Regions from separate parts of the Microbacterium sp. F2E genome, predicted to be linked through region 1. Evidence: predicted binding sites of a transcription regulator. Region 1 holds the regulator's gene; the other holds the start of a gene.

The links. Region 1 encodes HrcA, which represses chaperone genes, less so after heat shock. Its sites were predicted from a motif close to TTNGCACTCGNNNNNNNCGAGTGCNAA; they were not measured.
Region 2: groES (co-chaperone GroES) is a predicted target of HrcA. The motif match lies at 7,295-7,321, and genes of this name have one in related genera.

Annotation. Positions count from the first base shown of each region.
Region 1 is NZ_JAJJIB010000006.1:29,774-38,819, forward strand. It holds gene LOK55_RS06345 (ExeM/NucH family extracellular endonuclease) at 1-449, opposite strand, end outside; gene lepA (translation elongation factor 4) at 701-2,545, shown strand; gene LOK55_RS06355 (AAA family ATPase) at 2,550-3,284, opposite strand; gene LOK55_RS06360 (DUF1990 family protein) at 3,365-4,015, shown strand; gene hemW (radical SAM family heme chaperone HemW) at 4,015-5,232, shown strand; gene LOK55_RS06370 (carboxylesterase family protein) at 5,361-5,543, opposite strand; gene hrcA (heat-inducible transcriptional repressor HrcA) at 5,623-6,684, shown strand; gene dnaJ (molecular chaperone DnaJ) at 6,749-7,861, shown strand; gene LOK55_RS06385 (16S rRNA (uracil(1498)-N(3))-methyltransferase) at 7,867-8,670, shown strand; gene LOK55_RS06390 (HIT domain-containing protein) at 8,828-9,046, shown strand, end outside.
Region 2 is NZ_JAJJIB010000012.1:43,199-52,244, reverse strand. It holds gene LOK55_RS10280 (branched-chain amino acid ABC transporter permease) at 43-1,311, shown strand; gene LOK55_RS10275 (branched-chain amino acid ABC transporter permease) at 1,319-2,299, shown strand; gene LOK55_RS10270 (ABC transporter ATP-binding protein) at 2,289-3,299, shown strand; gene LOK55_RS10265 (ABC transporter ATP-binding protein) at 3,347-4,093, shown strand; gene LOK55_RS10260 (ABC transporter substrate-binding protein) at 4,314-5,666, opposite strand; gene rarD (EamA family transporter RarD) at 5,860-6,792, opposite strand; gene groES (co-chaperone GroES) at 6,914-7,210, opposite strand; gene LOK55_RS10245 (class I SAM-dependent methyltransferase) at 7,365-8,573, shown strand; gene LOK55_RS10240 (hypothetical protein) at 8,583-9,044, opposite strand; gene tsaD (tRNA (adenosine(37)-N6)-threonylcarbamoyltransferase complex transferase subunit TsaD) at 9,041-9,046, opposite strand, start outside.

The DNA of each region.
Region 1 (9,046 bases):
GAGACGAGGGCCACCTTGCCCTGCGCCCCGGCGAGGGCGATCGAGCCCTCGACGTCGGCGGTGAAGCCCGGCTGCGAGGCATCCGCGCCCGCCGCCTCGCCGATGAGCACCTGGCCGCCGGCGGGCACCGTGATGCCGCTGAGCGGCGTCACCTGCCACGAGCCGCCGGTCGCGGAGGCGTACTGCACGCTGAACGAGGAGAGGTCGACCGCGGCATCCGACACGTTCGCCAGCTCGATGAAGTCGCGGTTGAACGCGCCGCCGTTGTTGCCGCCGCCGCCGTACACCTCCGAGATGACGACCGGTGCGCCGGGGCCGGCGGCCGCGTGGGCGGCCGGGGCGAGGATCACGCCCGCCGCCACGGTCGTGAGCACGGTCGCGATCGCGAACCCGCGCCGTGCGTGCGAACGCGGCGTCGGGTGCGATCGGGAGGAAAGGGGCGGGGGCACGGGGTGCGCGTTCGTCACGATGATCTCTCCGGGGACGGCCGGGCACGACTGGGGGTTTCGCGCAGAGGACGGCCGCCAGATCGAGCATTCTTGCCCGCGGCACCCGCTGACAAGAGACAGATCGGTTAACTCTTTCTCATGCAGGCGTTTGCTGGCGTGTCCGCGCGCGGGTCGATATTGTGCGCTCGCGCAGACGGGTGGCCGAGGCATCCGACGTTCGCAGGGCCACGCGCCGGTAGACTCGACGAGACATGTCACCCCGTGCCTCAAAGCCTCTCGAGCCGTCTGCGACCCCTCCCGAGCTGATCCGCAACTTCTGCATCATCGCCCACATCGACCACGGCAAGTCCACGCTGGCCGACCGCATGCTGCAGATCACCGGCGTGGTCTCCGACCGCGACATGCGCGCGCAGTACCTCGACCGTATGGACATCGAGCGCGAGCGCGGCATCACGATCAAGAGCCAGGCCGTGCGGATGCCGTGGCAGACGGATGCCGGCACGTTCGCGCTCAACATGATCGACACGCCCGGTCACGTCGACTTCACCTACGAGGTGTCGCGCTCGCTCGCCGCGTGCGAGGGAGCGATCCTGCTCGTCGACGCGGCCCAGGGCATCGAGGCGCAGACGCTCGCGAACCTCTACCTGGCGCTGGAGAACGACCTCCAGATCATCCCGGTGCTGAACAAGATCGACCTGCCCGCCGCCGACCCGGAGAAGTACGCGGCGGAGCTCGCGAACCTCATCGGCGGCAAGCCCGAGGACGTGCTGCGCGTCTCGGGCAAGACCGGCATGGGCGTCGAAGAGCTGCTCGACCGGATCGTCGAGCAGATCCCCGCACCCGTCGGCGACGCCGACGCGCCCGCCCGCGCCATGATCTTCGACTCGGTCTACGACGCCTACCGCGGTGTGGTGACCTACGTGCGCATGGTCGACGGCAAGCTCGAGCCGCGCGAGCGCATTCAGATGATGTCGACGCGGGCGACGCACGAGCTCATCGAGATCGGCGTGTCGAGCCCCGAGCCGGTGCCGACGAGGGGACTCGGCGTCGGCGAGGTCGGCTATCTCATCACCGGCGTGAAGGACGTGCGCCAGTCGAAGGTCGGCGACACGATCACGAACCAGCGCAAGCCCGCCTCCGAAGCCCTCGCCGGATACACCGACCCGAAGCCGATGGTGTTCTCCGGGATCTACCCGATCGACGGCAGCGACTACGCCGACCTCCGCGAAGCGCTCGACAAGCTGAAGCTGTCGGATGCCTCGCTGCAGTACGAGCCCGAGACCTCGGTCGCCCTCGGGTTCGGGTTCCGCGCCGGATTCCTCGGCCTCCTCCACCTCGAGATCATCACCGAGCGGCTCGCCCGTGAGTTCGGGCTCGACCTCATCACCACCGCGCCGAGCGTGACCTACGAGGTGACGACCGACACGGGCGAGCAGGTCGTCGTGACGAACCCGAGCGAGTATCCGGACGGCCGGGTGGCCTCCGTCTCCGAGCCGGTCGTGAAGGTGGGCATCCTCCTGCCGAAGGACTACGTCGGCACCGTGATGGAGCTCTGCCAGTCGCGTCGCGGCACGCTCCTCGGCATGGACTACCTGAGCGAGGACCGCGTCGAGCTCCGCTACAACATGCCGCTCGGCGAGATCGTCTTCGACTTCTTCGACCAGCTGAAGTCGAAGACGCAGGGCTACGCCTCGCTCGACTACGAGCCCGCCGGTTCGCAGGAGGCCGACCTCGTGAAGGTCGACATCCTCCTCCAGGGCGAGAAGGTGGATGCCTTCTCCTCGATCGTGCACCGCGAGAAGGCCTACGCCTACGGCACCCTGATGACCGAGCGCCTGCGCAAGCTCATCCCGCGCCAGCAGTTCGAGGTGCCCATCCAGGCCGCGATCGGCGCGCGGATCATCGCGCGCGAGAACATCCGCGCGATCCGCAAGGACGTGCTCGCCAAGTGCTACGGCGGTGACATCACCCGCAAGCGCAAGCTGCTCGAGAAGCAGAAGGAGGGCAAGAAGCGCATGAAGATGGTGGGCCGCGTCGAGGTGCCCCAGGAGGCGTTCATCGCCGCGCTCTCCGGCGACGTCGAGACCAAGAAGTAGGCGCTCAGTCGAGCAGATGCCGCAGGTAGCGCTGCGGAGCGTCGAGGTAGGCGCGCCAGTGGTGGACGAGCTCGAGGTCGTCCCACGCGGCACGGCGCATGCCCCAGGGACCCAGCTCGAGGATCGTCGCGCCGGGCAGTGACGCGAGCACGGGGGAGTGCGTCGCGCAGAGCACCTGCCCGCCCCGGTCGGCGATCCGCTGCAGGGTCGACATGAGCGCCAGGGTGGACGAGAACGACAGCGCAGCCTCGGGCTCGTCGAGGCAGTAGAAGCCCGGCCGGTCGAAGCGCGTGTCGAGGATCGCGAGGAACGACTCGCCGTGGCTCATCTCGTGGAACACGGGCTCGACGGTCTTCCCGGGGTTGTCCTCGAGATACGTGTAGAACGAGTGCATCGTCTCGGCCCGGAGGAAGAAGCCCCATCGACTCGCCCCGATGCCGCGCTGGAGTTCGATCCACTCGGACAGCGGCGACTCGCTGCGGCGCGTGGTGTGGCGCGCCTGGTTCGAGCCGCCCTCGGGCGAGAACCCGTAGGCCAGCGCGATGCCTTCGAGCACGGTGGACTTGCCCGAGCCGTTCTCCCCGACCAGGAACGTCACACCGGGGCCGAGCTCGAGGCCGCCGTCCATCAGCTGGACGACGGCGGGCACGCTGAGCGGCCATGTTCCGGGCGCGCGCATCGGATCGTCGATGACGCGCACGGCCGCGACCGGCGGCTGGTCGAACGGACTCCGGGGCATCCGAGGATCATCGCACGGGGCGGCGACATCGCGCCGGGCCGTGGCCTCCGGCGTCAGCGTCGCTCGGTAGGCTGGACGCCATGCGCCGCGGGAACTTCCAAGAAGGCACGGTCGATTACGCCGCCGTCGGTGCGACGAGCGCGCACGATCTCATGTCGTACCCGCCGGAGCGGAGCGTTCCGGCCGAAGCGTCGTGGCGGCTCGGCAGCGGCGAGGCCCGGTTCGCCTCGTCGGCCGAGGCACTCCTCGCCTGGGCCGCGCTCCGCGGCGCCGGGCTCGAGATCACCGATGTGCGCCCGGCCGCGGGGCCGATGTACTCCGGTGTCGGTTTCGACGCGGAGGGGGCGCCCGTCGCCCCGAGCCGACTCGAGGCCGACCAGCGGTTCGACGTCGACGGCACGCCGTACGTCGCGGCGGGCACGACCATCCGGGTGCACGGGCGCGTCAAGGGGATGAACGCCGACGGCGAGCTGCGGGTGGTCTCGGCGACCGAAGAGCCCCGCCGGGTCGCCTTCGCCCTCGGCACCGTCGGCTCGTCGGTCGTCAGCGGCGAGGAATCGTTCGCGGTCGAGTGGACCGACTCCGACGAGGTGCGCTTCGTCGTGCGCGCGTTCGACCGGCCGGTCTCGCCGCTCTACCGCCTGCTGCCGCCCCTCGTGAAGCGTCGTCGTCGCGAGCTCTTCCAGGGCTACCTGCGCGCGATCTCGCCGCTGTTCACGACCCCCGCCTGATGGGGTCGGCTCTGCCCCTGGGCGACCCGGCGCCTCTCGACGGCGCCCTGCCGGACGACATCGCGATCGACGCGCAGCGCGACTTCGGCGTCTACCTGCACGTGCCGTTCTGCCGTGTGCGGTGCGGCTACTGCGACTTCAACACGTACACCGCGACGGAGCTGCGCGGAGCGCGGCAGGACGCGTACGCCGACGAGGTGCTCCGCGAGATCGCCCTCTCCCAGGATGCGCTGGCCGCGCGCGGCGCGCTCCGGCCCGCGCAGACGGTGTTCTTCGGCGGCGGGACCCCGACCCTGCTGCCCGGCGGTGACCTGGCGCGCATGCTCGGGGGCATCCGCGACACGTTCGCGCTGGCGCCGGATGCCGAGGTCACCGTCGAGGCGAACCCCGACACCGTGACGCCGGAGCTCGCCGAGGAGCTCGCCGCCGCCGGCGTGACGCGGCTGTCGATCGGGATGCAGTCGGCCGTGCCGCACGTGCTCGCCGCGCTCGACCGCACCCATGATCCCGCGAACGTCGCGACGGCCGTCGCCGCCGCCCGTCGGGCGGGTCTCGACGTGAGCGTCGACCTCATCTACGGCGCGCCGGGCGAATCGCTCGCCGACTGGGAGACCTCGGTGCGCACCGCGATCGCGCTCGCCCCCGACCACGTCTCGGCATACGCGCTCATCATCGAGGAGGGCACGCAGCTGCACCGTCGGATCCGGCGCGGCGAGGTGCCCGCGCCCGACGACGACCTGCAGGCCGACATGTACGAGCTCGTCGACGATCTGCTCGGTGACGGGGGCTTCGACTGGTACGAGGTGTCGAACTGGGCGACCGCGCCCGCGCACCGTTCCCGCCACAATCTCGCCTACTGGCGAGGCGCCGACTGGTGGGGGTACGGCCCCGGCGCGCACAGCCACGTCGACGGGCTGCGATGGTGGAACGTCAAGCACCCCGCCGCGTACGCGCAGCGCCTCGCCGCGGGGCAGTCGCCCGCGGCCGCCCGGGAGCGACCGGATGCCGCGGCGCGCCGCCTCGAGGATGTGCTGCTGCGCTCGCGCATCTCCGACGGCCTCGCGGTGTCGGAACTCGAGGGCGAGGGGCGTCATGCGGTGGCCTCCCTCATCGCCGACGGCCTCATCGACGGCGCCGCCGCCGTGCGCGGCCGCGTCGTGCTCACCCGTCGCGGGCGCCTGCTCGCCGACGCCGTGGTGCGCGCGCTGACCGCATGAGCACTGATCGCGCGGGCGTCCGGGGCGCGACGGCCGCGGCCGGAGCCGCGGGTCAGCCGGGCAGCGAATCGACCGCCGCGGCGCGGCGGAGCGGCGTCACGCGCGACGTGACGTCGTACACCTGCACCTCACGACCCGCGCCGTAGCGCGGCCAGCCCGGGTCTCCCGTCCCAGCGCGAAACGGCGGTCGCCCCGAACGGCGGCAGCGCGTACGGGATGCCGAGGTAACGGTCGACGCCGTCGTGTCGCGTGCCGCGGACCGCCCCGGTCGACGTCGAGACGGTGGGGCGGGGGTGGGCATCGGCGCGCATACGGCTCATCGTAGGGTGAGCGCGATAGGATTGGCACTCGACGCCCCGGAGTGCCAATGCCCGGGCGGGAGGAGGAGCGATGGTCTCGGAGCGCGGACTGCAGGTCCTCCGCGCGATCGTGCAGGACTACGTCGACACCAACGAGCCCGTCGGCAGCAAGACGATCGTCGACCGCCACCAGTTCGGCGTCTCGGCGGCCACGATCCGCAACGACATGGCCCTGCTCGAAGACGAAGAGCTCATCGCCGCCCCGCACACCTCGTCCGGCCGCGTGCCGACCGACAAGGGCTACCGCGTGTTCGTCGACCACCTGTCGCAGCTGCGCCCGCTCTCCGGCGCGCAGCGCGCGGCGATCTCGACCTTCCTCGCCGACACCGTCGACCTCGACGACATGCTCACCCGCACCGTCCGCGCGCTCACCCAGCTCACCGGCCAGGTCGCGATCGTGCAGTACCCCTCCTTCGCCCGGGCGAGCGTGTCGCACGTCGAGTTCGTGCACCTCGGCGGCGCCCGCGTCGTCGTGATCGCCGTGACCGACACCGGCCGCGCCTCGCAGCGGGTCGCCTTCCTGCAGGGCGATCTCGACGAGAGCGGCGCGGCCGAGGTCAAGGGGCGCCTGGCGGCCCTCGTCACCGGCAAGCCCGTCGCGGAAGCCGCGCAGGCGATCGCCGACCTCATCGCCGTGCCGGAGGAGTCGGGACAGGCATCGCCCGAGGCATCCACGCCCGTCGACGCGGCTATGCGCACCGTCGCGCGGATCGTCGCCGAAGAGCTCGACGAGTTCCGCCAGGACAAGCTCGTCATGGCCGGCACGGCGACTCTCGCCCGCCGCGAGGGCGACTTCCGCGGCAGCATCTACCCGCTCCTCGAAGCCATCGAGGAGCAGGTGACCCTCCTCCGCCTCATGGGTGAGATGGTCGCCGACGAGCAGGGCCTGGCGGCGAGCATCGGGCGCGAGAACGCGCCGTTCGGTCTCGGAGAGGCATCCATCGTCACGAGCGACTACGCCGGCGCGGGCACGCGCTCGCGCGTGGGACTGCTCGGTCCGATGCGCATGGACTATGCCACCAACCTCGCGGCGGTCCGCGCCGTCGCGCACTACCTCAGCCGGCTGCTCGACGAGGACGAATCGTCCCGCTGAGCGGCCCGCTGCCCCTTATCCACCGCGTTACCCACCGCGCCCGCAGGGGCGCCGAAAGGCGATTGTGGCCGACCACTACGAAGTCCTGGGCGTCTCGCGCGACGCGAGCCCCGAAGAGATCAAGAAGGCGTACCGGCGCCTCGCGCGGGAGCTGCACCCCGATGTGAATCCCGGCGAAGAGGCATCCGAGCGCTTCAAGCTCGTCACCCACGCCTACGACGTGCTGAGCGACCCGGAGCAGCGTCAGCGCTACGACCTCGGCGGCGACGGGTCGCCGTTCGGCGGCGGCGGGGGAGCGGGCTTCGGCGGGTTCGGCGACATCTTCGAGACCTTCTTCGGCGGCGGCGGGGCGCGCACCGCGCGGCCGCGCTCGCGGCGCGAGCGGGGGCAGGACGCCCTCGTGCGCGTGACCCTCGACCTCAAGGACGTCGTCTTCGGCACGCACCGCGACCTCGAGGTCGACACGGCCGTGCTCTGCGAGACCTGCGAGGGCTCGTGCTGCCAGCCCGGCACCCAGCCGGTGACCTGTGACATCTGCCACGGCTCGGGCCAGGTGCAGCGCACGGTCCGGAGCCTCCTCGGCAACGTCGTCACCTCCCAACCGTGCACCACGTGCCAGGGCTACGGCACGACGATCCCGTACCCGTGCGCCAGCTGCCAGGGCCAGGGCCGCGTGCGCGCGCGCCGCACGGTCTCGGTCGACATCCCCGCTGGCGTCGAGACGGGGCTGCGGCTGCAGCTGCCCGGCTCGGGCGAGGTGGGCCCGGCGGGCGGCCCGAACGGCGACCTGTATCTCGAGGTCACCGTCGCGCACGACGACGTCTTCAGCCGCGACGGCGACGACCTGCTCGCGACCCTCGAGGTGTCGATGCCCGACGCGATCCTCGGCGCGAACACGACCATCACCTCGCTCGACGGCGACGTCGACCTCGAGGTGCGCCCCGGCGTGCAGTCGGGCGACGTGCTCACGATCAAGGGACGCGGCATCACACCGCTGCGCGGCGGCAACCGCGGCGACCTGCGCGTGGGCGTGCAGGTGGTGACCCCGACGAAGCTGGATGCCAAGGCGCGCGCGCTCATCGAGGACTTCAAGAAGAAGACCAAGTCGCCGGAGCCGCAGCTCGCCCAGTTCCACCAGGGCCTGTTCTCCAAGCTCCGCGACCGATTCCGCGGCTGACGACGATGGCCCTGCACTTCCTCGTCGACGAGGGCGCCGAGCTCTCTCGCGCGAGCGGCGACCTCGCCGCCGACGCGGAGGTCGCCCTGCGCGGCACGCTCGCCGGTGCCGAGCCGGGAGACACGGTCACCCTGACCGGCGCCGAGGCGCACCACGCCGCGGTCGTCCGCCGGGTGCGGGTCGGCGAAGCGGTCACCCTCGGCGACGGGGCGGGCACCTGGCTCGAGGGGGAGGTGCGGGATGCCGCGCCGAAGCGCGTCGTCGTCCGCGTCACCGCGCGCGCCGACATCGCCGCGGCACGCCCCCGCCTCATGCTCGTGCAAGCGCTCGCGAAGGGTGACCGCGACGAGCTCGCCGTGCAGGCGGCGACCGAGCTCGGCGCCGACGAGATCGTGCCGTGGCAGGCATCCCGCAGCGTCTCGCGCTGGGACGCCGCCAAAGTGGTCAAGGGCGTCGCGCGTTGGCAGAGCATCGTGCGCGAGGCCGCCAAGCAGGCCCACCGCGCCTGGGTCCCGACCGTGACGAGCCCCGTCGCCACACCCGTGCTCGTCGCCCGGGCGGGCACCGATCGCGTGCTCGTGCTCGATCCCACGGCATCCACCCCGCTCGCGCAGCTCGAGATCGCCCCCGGTGACGAGCGCGACCTCGTGCTGGTGGTCGGCCCCGAGGGCGGCATCGACCCGAGCGAGCTCGACGCACTGTCCGCCGCGGGCGCCGAGCTCGTCCGTCTCGGCGACACCGTGCTCCGCACCTCCACGGCGGGGCCGGCGGCCCTGGCCGTGCTCAACGCGCGCCTCGGGCGCTGGTAGGAGGGCGCAGCGGGCCCGCAGCACCTCGGGGCGCCGCTGTCCGGGAGGTGATCTGCATTCGGGAGGACTCTACGGCCCGACGCGTCCTCCCGAGTGCCGATCTCCTCCCGAGTGCGCACCCACCCGCGCCGGAGAGCCCGCGCCATAGACTGAGGGTATGAGCGAGTCGTCGATCTTCAGCCGCATCTACCGGGGCGAGATCCCGTCCGAGATCATCGCCGAGACCGAGAACGTCTTCGCGATCCGCGACATCGCGCCGAAGGCGCCCGTGCACCTGCTCGTCATCCCGAAGACCGACGAGTACCGCAACGTCGTCGAGCTCGCCGCCGGCGACCCGACGCTGCTCACCGAGATGATCGGGCTCGCGAACTCGCTC
Region 2 (9,046 bases), on a different contig from region 1:
GCGCGCAGCCCACTGCGGTGGCTGGTGCTGACCCTCGGCGGCATGCTCGCCGCCGTCGCCCTGTTGTTGAGCATGCCGGGGGCATCCTTCGCCGCCTCGGGCGACGACGGGGGTGACGACAGCACCGATCTCCCCTACACGATCGTCGTGAACGTGCGCTCCGGCGGCGAGGCCGTCGCCGGCGCGACCGTCATCGCGAGGGGCGGCGACTTCGAGGGCGAGGCCACCACCGACGAAGACGGCCGCGCCCGCATCGGCGTGCCCGACAAGGAGACGGTCTGGACGATCGAGCTCGTCAAGTCGAGCCTGCCGAGCGGCGTCGAGGCCCCCGACGGGTTCGCCTTCACGCAGGAAGCGACGTTCGGGGCGGGCAGCTCAGTCACGAAGAACTTCACCCTCGTGGCGGCCGAGCGCCAGACGACGAGCTTCGCCGACCAACTGGCCTCGCGCGTGGTCAACGGCCTCAACTTCGGCCTCATGCTCGCCCTCGCCGCGATCGGCCTGTCGCTCGTGTTCGGCACGACCGGCCTGTCGAACTTCGCGCACGGAGAGATGGTCACCTTCGGGGCGCTGATGGCGCTCCTCTTCTCGACGGGGGTGGGCTGGTCGATCTGGATCGCGATCCCGATCGCCGTGGTGCTCTCGGCGGGTTTCGGATTCGCAATGGATGCCGGGTTGTGGCGCCCCCTGAGGCGCAAGGGCCTCGGCACCGTGCAGCTCATGATCGTCTCGATCGGTCTGTCGCTGGCGCTGCGCTACCTCTACCAGATGTTCGTCGGCGGCGGCACCGAGCAGCTCCCGGGCGCCGTCTCGCAGACGATCCCCGGCCTCGGCCCCATCCGCCTGACGGTCACCGACGTGATCAGCATGGCGGTCTCGCTGATCGTCATCGGCCTGTTCGCGTGGTGGCTCATGCGCACCCGCATCGGCCGCGCGACCCGCGCCGTCTCCGACAACCCGTCGCTCGCGGCGGCGAGCGGCATCGACGTCGACGGGGTCGTCCGCATCGTCTGGATCGTCGCGGCGGGGCTCGCCGGCCTCTCCGGTGTGCTGTGGGCCTACTTCCGCCCCGGCATCAAGTGGGACATGGGCACGAGCATCCTGCTCCTCATCTTCGCGGCGGTGACCCTCGGCGGTCTCGGCACGGCGTTCGGCGCGCTGATCGGCTCGATCATCGTGGGCCTGCTCGTCGAGGTGTCGACCCTGTGGATCCCGTCCGACCTGAAGTACGTCGGCGCGCTGGTCGTGCTGATCGTCATCCTCCTGTTCCGTCCGCAGGGCATCCTCGGACGCCGAGAGCGGATCGGTTAGGCACATCATGAACTGGCTGCAGATTCTCAACAACACGTTCGCGCAGATCCTCGCCCCCGCGACCCTCGGGTACGCCCTCGCGGCGATCGGCCTCTCCGTGCACTTCGGCTTCGCGGGCCTGCTCAACATGGGCGTCGCGGGATTCATGGCCATCGGCGCATACGGCTTCGCGATCTCGATCCTCACTTTCGGCCTGGCGTGGCCGGTCGCGGCACTCATCGGCCTGCTGGCCGCGGTCGTCTTCGCGATCATCCTCGGCATCCCGACGCTGCGCCTGCGCGGCGACTACCTCGCGATCGTCACGATCGCGGCCGCCGAGGTGCTGCGCCTCCTCTTCCTCACCTCGAGCTTCCGTCAGTGGACGGGTTCGGCCGACGGACTGAGCGGCTTCCAGGCATCCTTCCGCGCCAGCAACCCCCTGCCTCCCGGCAAATGGGGCTTCGGGCCGTGGACCTATCAGTCCGACCAGTGGTGGGTGATCGTCGTCGGCGTCATCACGATCGCGATCGTGGTGCTGTTCGTCTGGCTGCTGATGAGCAGCCCGTGGGGCCGCGTGATCCGAGGCATCCGTGAAGACGAGGATGCCGTGCGCTCGCTCGGCAAGAACGTCTTCGCCTTCAAGATGCAGGCTCTCATCGTCGGCGGCATGATCATCGCCGCGGGCGGCATCATCACGGCGATGGGCACGAACGTCAACCCGAACGTGTACGTCACCTCGCAGACGTTCTTCGTGTGGACGGCGCTGCTGCTCGGCGGTGCGGCGACGATCTTCGGCCCGGTGCTCGGCGCGGTGCTCTTCTGGATGGTGCGTGCGTTCCTGTCGAACCTGCTGCCGGCGATGGTGCAGGCGGGGCTCCTCCCCTTCCTCACCGTCGAGCAGAGCCAGATGCTCGTCTTCGTGCTCGTCGGCATCGCGCTCATGCTGATCGTGATCTTCCGCCCGCAGGGCATCCTCGGCAGCAAGAAGGAGTTGACCTTTGTCCGCTGACACCGTGGCCCCGACGCCGCGCCCCAAGTCCACCGGCCTCCACCGCGTCGACCCCGCCGACCCGAGCGGCGAGATCCGCCCGGGCGTCGCCAAGGTCGACCCGATCATCGTGATCGACGGGGTGACGCGCGTGTTCGGCGGTCTCACCGCCGTCGACGTCGACCACCTCGAGATCCCGCGGAACGCCATCACCGCGCTCATCGGCCCGAACGGCGCCGGCAAGACGACGCTGTTCAACCTGCTCACCGGGTTCGACAAGCCGAACACGGGCACCTGGTCGTTCGACGGCACGAACCTCGCCGGCATCCCCGCTTTCAAGGCGGCCCGGATGGGTCAGGTGCGCACCTTCCAGCTCACCAAGTCGCTCGGTCTGCTGACCGTGCTCGAGAACATGAAGCTCGGCGCCACGCACCAGACCGGCGAGCACCTGTGGGCGAGCATCTTCCCGTTCCTGTGGAACGCGCAGGAGAAGAAGAACGAGACGAAGGCGCGCGAGCTGCTGACGCGGTTCACACTCGACTCCAAGGAGAAGGACTTCGCCGCGTCGCTCTCGGGCGGCCAGCGGAAGCTCCTCGAGATGGCGCGCGCCCTCATGAGCGACCCGACCCTCGTCATGCTCGACGAGCCGATGGCGGGCGTGAACCCGGCGCTCACCCAGTCGCTGCTCGACCACATCCTCGATCTCAAGGATCTCGGCATGACCGTGCTGTTCGTCGAGCACGACATGCACATGGTGCGCCACATCGCCGACTGGGTGGTGGTCATGGCCGAGGGCAGGGTCGTCGCCGAGGGCCCGCCCGACACGGTGATGAAGAACCCCGCGGTGATCGACGCCTACCTCGGCGCCCATCAGGACGTCGACCTCGGCGTCGTCACGGGCCGGTACGAGGGCGAGCTGGGGGCGGACGCCACGGAGCTCGTCGAGGCGACGCACGAGATCGACCGCGCGATCGTCGACGACGCGGAGCGCAAGGACGAGCAGACGGAGGACCTCACGTGAGCAGTTCAGCCCCCGCCCCGCAGTCGGCGTCGTCCGCCTCGGCGTCGATGTCCGCCTCGACGGCCACGGCCCCCGCGGAGAACGTCGTGGTGCTCGACGACGTCGTCGCCGGGTACCTCCCGGGCGTCAACATCCTGAACGGTGCGAACCTCACCGCCGCCAAGGGCGAGCTCATCGGCATCATCGGGCCGAACGGCGCCGGCAAGTCGACGATGCTCAAGGCGATCTTCGGTCAGGTGAAGGTGCGTTCGGGGTCGGTGACCCTCAACGGAGAAGACATCACGGGCCTGCGCGCCAACAAGCTCGTCGCCAAGGGCGTCGGGTTCGTGCCGCAGACCAACAACGTCTTCCCGAGCCTCACGATCGCCGAGAACCTGCAGATGGGCGCCTATCAGCGCCCGCGGGGCCTGCGCGAACGCGTCGACTTCGTGACGTCGATCTTCCCCGACCTCGGCAAGCGGCTGCAGCAGCGCGCGGGGTCGCTCTCGGGCGGCGAGCGCCAGATGGTCGCCATGGGCCGCGCGCTCATGATGGACCCGCACGTGCTGCTGCTCGACGAGCCGTCGGCCGGTCTGTCGCCCTCGCGTCAGGACGAGGCGTTCCTGCGGGTCTCGGAGATCAACAAGGCAGGCGTCACCACGATCATGGTCGAGCAGAACGCCCGGCGCTGCCTGCAGATCTGCGACCGCGGCTACGTGCTCGATCAGGGCCGCGACGCCTACACCGGCACCGGTCGCGACCTGCTGAACGATCCGAACGTGATCGGCCTCTACCTCGGCACGCTCGGCGCCTGACGGGAGTTTCCCGCATCCGCGCCCGGCGAGCTCGAATCAGCCCCGCACCATCCGTGGTGCGGGGCTGATTCGTGCGCGCGTGCGGGCGCGCGAGTCATCCGTGGTGCGGGCGGGCGAAGCATCCGTGGTGCGGTGCGTGCGAGGCATCCGTTCGCCGCTCCTCCGCGCACAGCAGCGGGGCCCCGGTCCGAAGACCGGGGCCCCGCCTGACCTCGTCGGCTCAGCCGATGTTGAGGAACTTGTAGTTGTTGTCGTCGCCGTACTGGAAGATGCCGATCGTCGCCTCGGTCGGGTCGCCCACGTCGTTGAACGTGATCGGTCCGGAGACGCCGTCGTAGTCGGCGACGGCGCCCGAGATGATGATGTCGGCGCACTCCGCATACGACGTGCACTTCTTGCCGTCACCCGAGCCACCCGACACCTGCTGCAGGTGCGCGGCGACATCGGGCCCGGCGGTGGAGCCGGCCTCGAGCGCCGCCAGGGCGAGGAGGATGACCGCATCGTACGACTCCGGCGCGTAGGTGAAGTCGGTCAGCTCCGCGTTGCCCTGCGCCGTGTTGAACGCCTGCAGCGCGTCGCGGAACGTCGAGATCTTCGCCGGGTCGACGGCCGGATAGGTGCCCTTCGCCCCGGTCAGCGTGCCCGGGTCGAACTCGTCGCCGAAGTTCGACAGGTTGCCGTCGACGAAGTACATCTTGTCGGCGGGGAAGTCGGCGCCCTTCAGCTCGGGGATGATCGTCTTGACCTCTTCGAAGGTGATCAGCGCGATCGCGTCGGGCTTGGCCGCCAGCACGTCCTCGACCTGGGCCGAGAAGTTCGTGTCACCCGTGTTGTAGAGCGACGCGGCGACGACGCTGCCGCCGGCCGCCTCGAACGCCTTCTTGGTGAAGCAGGCGAGGCCCGTGCCGTAGGAGTCGTTGAGCACGATCATGCCGAGCGTCTCGTTGCCGTCGGCGGCGATCTGGTTGCCGAGCACCTCACCCTGGAGCACGTCCGAGGGGGCGGTGCGCCAGTACAGGCCGTTGTCCTTGTACCCGGTGAAGGCCGCCGAGGTGTTCGCCGGCGAGAACTGGATGGCGTTCGCCGCGATCACCTGGTCGATGAACTGCAGCGACGTGCCCGACGACGCGGCGCCGATGATGGCCGTGGCGCCCTCGCCCAGCAGACGCGGGATCTCGGTCTCGTACGCCTTGTTGTCGGTGTCGCCCGAGTCGCCCTGGATGAGGTCGACCGTGACGCCCTTGGCCGCGGCGTTGACCTCGGAGGCGGCGTACTCGGTGCCCGCGATCTCGGGCGGGCCGAGGAAGGCGAGGTTGCCGGTGACCGGCAGCGCGGTGCCGATCTTGTAGGTCAGGTCGGTGCCCGGACCGGTCGAGGTCGAGTTGTAGGTCGGCGTGTACGCCGCCGGCTCGGCCGCGTTGCAGTCGATCGGGAACTCGAAGCCTGCATCGGCAGACCCCGAGGACTCGGGGCTCGACGAGCCGGAACAACCGGCCAGAACGAGAGCGCCCGCACCGACCAGGGCGATGCCGCCCAGGATCCGTGCGGCGCGCGAACGGGTGAAGAGGCCCATTTTGCTCCTTGGTGTCGGCGGCGCGGGCACGGGACCCCCGCCGGGTTGTGGATAAACCTAGTAGGCGGGGGGCACCCTAATTGTTGCGATGCGTTAACGGTGTGATACAGGACGGTCACGGTGCGATAACGACCCGTTCCCGGTCGTGCCGTGCGGGCGCCCCGGTGCGGGAGACGCGCCGCAGCGGAGCCGGTCAGGCGAGGTCGACAACGGCGGATGCCCGGCGGGAGCCCCGCGCGGAGGCGATGGAGTCGACCATCAGCACGATGAGCGCGACCCACACGAGGCCGAATCCGATCCAGCGCTCGAGGGGCATCGGCTCGCCCAGCATCCACCATCCGGTGAGGAACTGCATGATCGGGGCGACGAACTGCAGGAGGCCGATCACGACGAGCGGTGCGCGCCGCGCGCCAGCGGCGAAGAGCAGGAGCGGGACGGCGGTGATGACCCCGGCGAGGGTGACGAGCACTGTGTGCCCGGCGCCCTGGGTGCCGAACACGAGTCCGGTGGTGTTCGCGACGACGATGAGCTGCACGAGCGCGATCGGCGTCAGCCAGAGGGATTCGAGCGTGAGGCCGCTGATCGCGTCGACCTTCGGGCCGATCTGCTTCTTCACGAGGCCGTACGCGCCGAACGACGCCGCGAGAGTCAGCGCGATCCAGGGGAAGGTTCCGTACGCGACGATGATCACGACCACCGCGACCACCGCGATCGCGATCGCCGCCCACTGCGCCGGCCGCAGCCGCTCGTGCAGCACGAGCACGCCGAGCAGCACCGTGACGATCGGGTTGATGAAGTAGCCGAGGCTCCCCTCGATGACGTGCCCGGTGAGGATGCCGATGAGGAAGACCTGCCAGTTCACGTAGATCAGCAGGCCCGCGATGATCGTCCAGAACACCAGGCGCCGGTCGCGCAGGATCGCGAGGAGCTTCGGCCAGGTGCGGGTGACGGTCAGCAGGATCGCGCAGAAGACGAGGGAGAAGAGGATGCGCCAGACGACGACCTCCCACGGCCCGATCGGGGCGAGCAGCAGAAAGTAGAGGGGCATGAAGCCCCACAAGAAGTAGGCGCCGAACGCGTAGATCGCGCCGAGCCGCTCCTCGCGTGCGGGAGCGGTCGGTGTCATGAGTCTCACTCTAGAACGGTCCTGACAGCCCCGGACCGCGGGCGACTGCCATGCACCGTCGGAAAGACGACGAAGGGCCCGGATGCCGAGGCATCCGGGCCCTTCTGTCGTTGTGGGTTCGTCAGCGGACGACGACCGCGAGCACGTCGCGCGCCGAGAGCACGAGGTACTCGTCGGCGCCGAACTTGACCTCGGTGCCGCCGTACTTCGAGTAGATCACGCGGTCGCCGACGGCGACGTCGAGCGGAACGCGGTTGCCGTTGTCGTCGATGCGGCCCGGGCCCACGGCCACGACCTCGCCCTCCTGGGGCTTCTCCTTGGCGGTGTCGGGGATGACGAGACCGCTGGACGTGACCTGCTCGGCCTCGACCTGCTTGATGACGATGCGGTCCTCGAGCGGCTTGATGGAAACCGACACGGTTTACCTCTTTCTGGCGTTGACACGGAAAAGACTGATTAGCACCCGACACGTCGGAGTGCTAACGCCAAGTCTAGGGTGCCGTTGGCACTCGTGCAACGCGAGTGCCAATCCCGGCCGCGGCCACCTCGGCGGGGTCTTCTAGGCTGGCCGGATGGAACTCGCCGAGCTGACCGCGCTCCTCACCCCGGAGGGCCTGCGCCTGGTCGACGACCTCGGGGCGATCGACGGCACCGACGACGTCGCCGCGACGGTGTCGCGTCTGCGCGCCGCCGGCCTCTCCCCCGATCTCGTCGCGGCGGCGGTGGGGCAGGCGCGCCTGCGCAGCCGCGCACGGGCGAAGTTCGGCGCCTTCGCCGACCGCATGCTCTTCACGCGGGCGGGCCTCGAGCAGGCGACTCGACTCGAGGTCGGCGCGCGTCACGCCGGCCGGTTCCGCGATGCCGGCGTCGCCCGCGTCGCGGATCTCGGCTGCGGCATCGGCGGCGACGCGCTCGCGTTCGCCGGCATCGGTCTCGACGTCGTCGCGGTCGACGCCGACGAGGTCACCGCGGCCCTCGCCGCCTATAACCTCGCCCCGTTCGGCGAGCAGGCGCAGGTGCGGCACGCGCGCGCCGAGGAGGTCGACCTCGCGGGCGTCGACGCCGTCTGGCTCGACCCCGCCCGCCGCACCGCGGGCCACACCGAGACCACCCGCGTGGGCGCGGGCGACTGGTCGCCGCCGCTCGACTGGGTGTGGGATCTCGCCGCCCGCGTTCCCGCCGGGGTGAAGCTCGGTCCGGCGTTCGACCGGACCCTGATCCCGGAGGACGCCGAGGCGCAGTGGATCTCGGTCGACGGCTCGACCGTGGAGCTGGTCGTCTGGACGGGAAAGCTCGCGCGGCCGGGCATCCGTCGCTCGGCGCTCGTCATCCGCGGCGGCTCGGCGACCGAGCTCACCGCGGCGGGTGATGCCGACGACGCTCCGGTGCGGGAGCTCGGCGCGTACCTGCACGAGCCCGAGGGCGCGGTCATCCGCGCCCGGCTGATCGGCGAGGTCGCGCGGTCGCTGGATGCCGGGATGATCGACGCGAAGATCGCGTATCTGACCTCGGATGCCCCGGCCGCAGGCTCCTCGGACGGCACGGCGAGCCCGTTCGTGCAGAGCTTCCGCGTGCGCGAGCAGCTGCCGAACGACCCGAAGGCGCTCGGCAAGGCGCTGCGGGAGCGCGGCATCGGCACCCTCGAGATCAAGAAGCGCGGGGTCGACGTCGACCCGGCTAGCCTGCGCACGAAGCTCAAGCTGCGCGGTCCGGAGCAGGCGACGCTGTTCGTCACGCGCGTCGGCGACCGTCGCGTGACCCTGTTGGCCGACCGCGTCTGAGGGGGGGCGTCAGCCGAACAGCGGGCCCTGCGTCGACGCCCACCACAGCCAGCCCGCGCTGTAGACGACCGACACGAGGCTCAGGCAGAGCGCCCAGACGGCGAGCTGACGCGACTCCCACGGGCGGCGGAGTGCGGCGATCGCGAGGCCCGCGCCGACGAGGCCGATGAGAAAGGCCCAGCCCACGAGGAACGACACCGCGAGCCCGAGGATGCCGAAGACGAGCGCCCAGGCGCCGCTGCGCGGCAGCGCGCTGTCGGCGGAGGGGGCGGGCGCGGTCGCCCACTCGGGCTCGACCACGGTGGTCTCGGTGATCGGGACGGGCTCGGTGAACTCTCTCTGGAAACCGCCGCGGTGCTCGCCGGGCAGCGCCGCCGAGTCGGCGACCGTCACGTCGTCGGAGGCGCCCGCGACGGTGGGCGCCTCGGCGGGGCCGGCGGGGCGGGGCATCCGTTCGTCGCGCTCGCTCATCG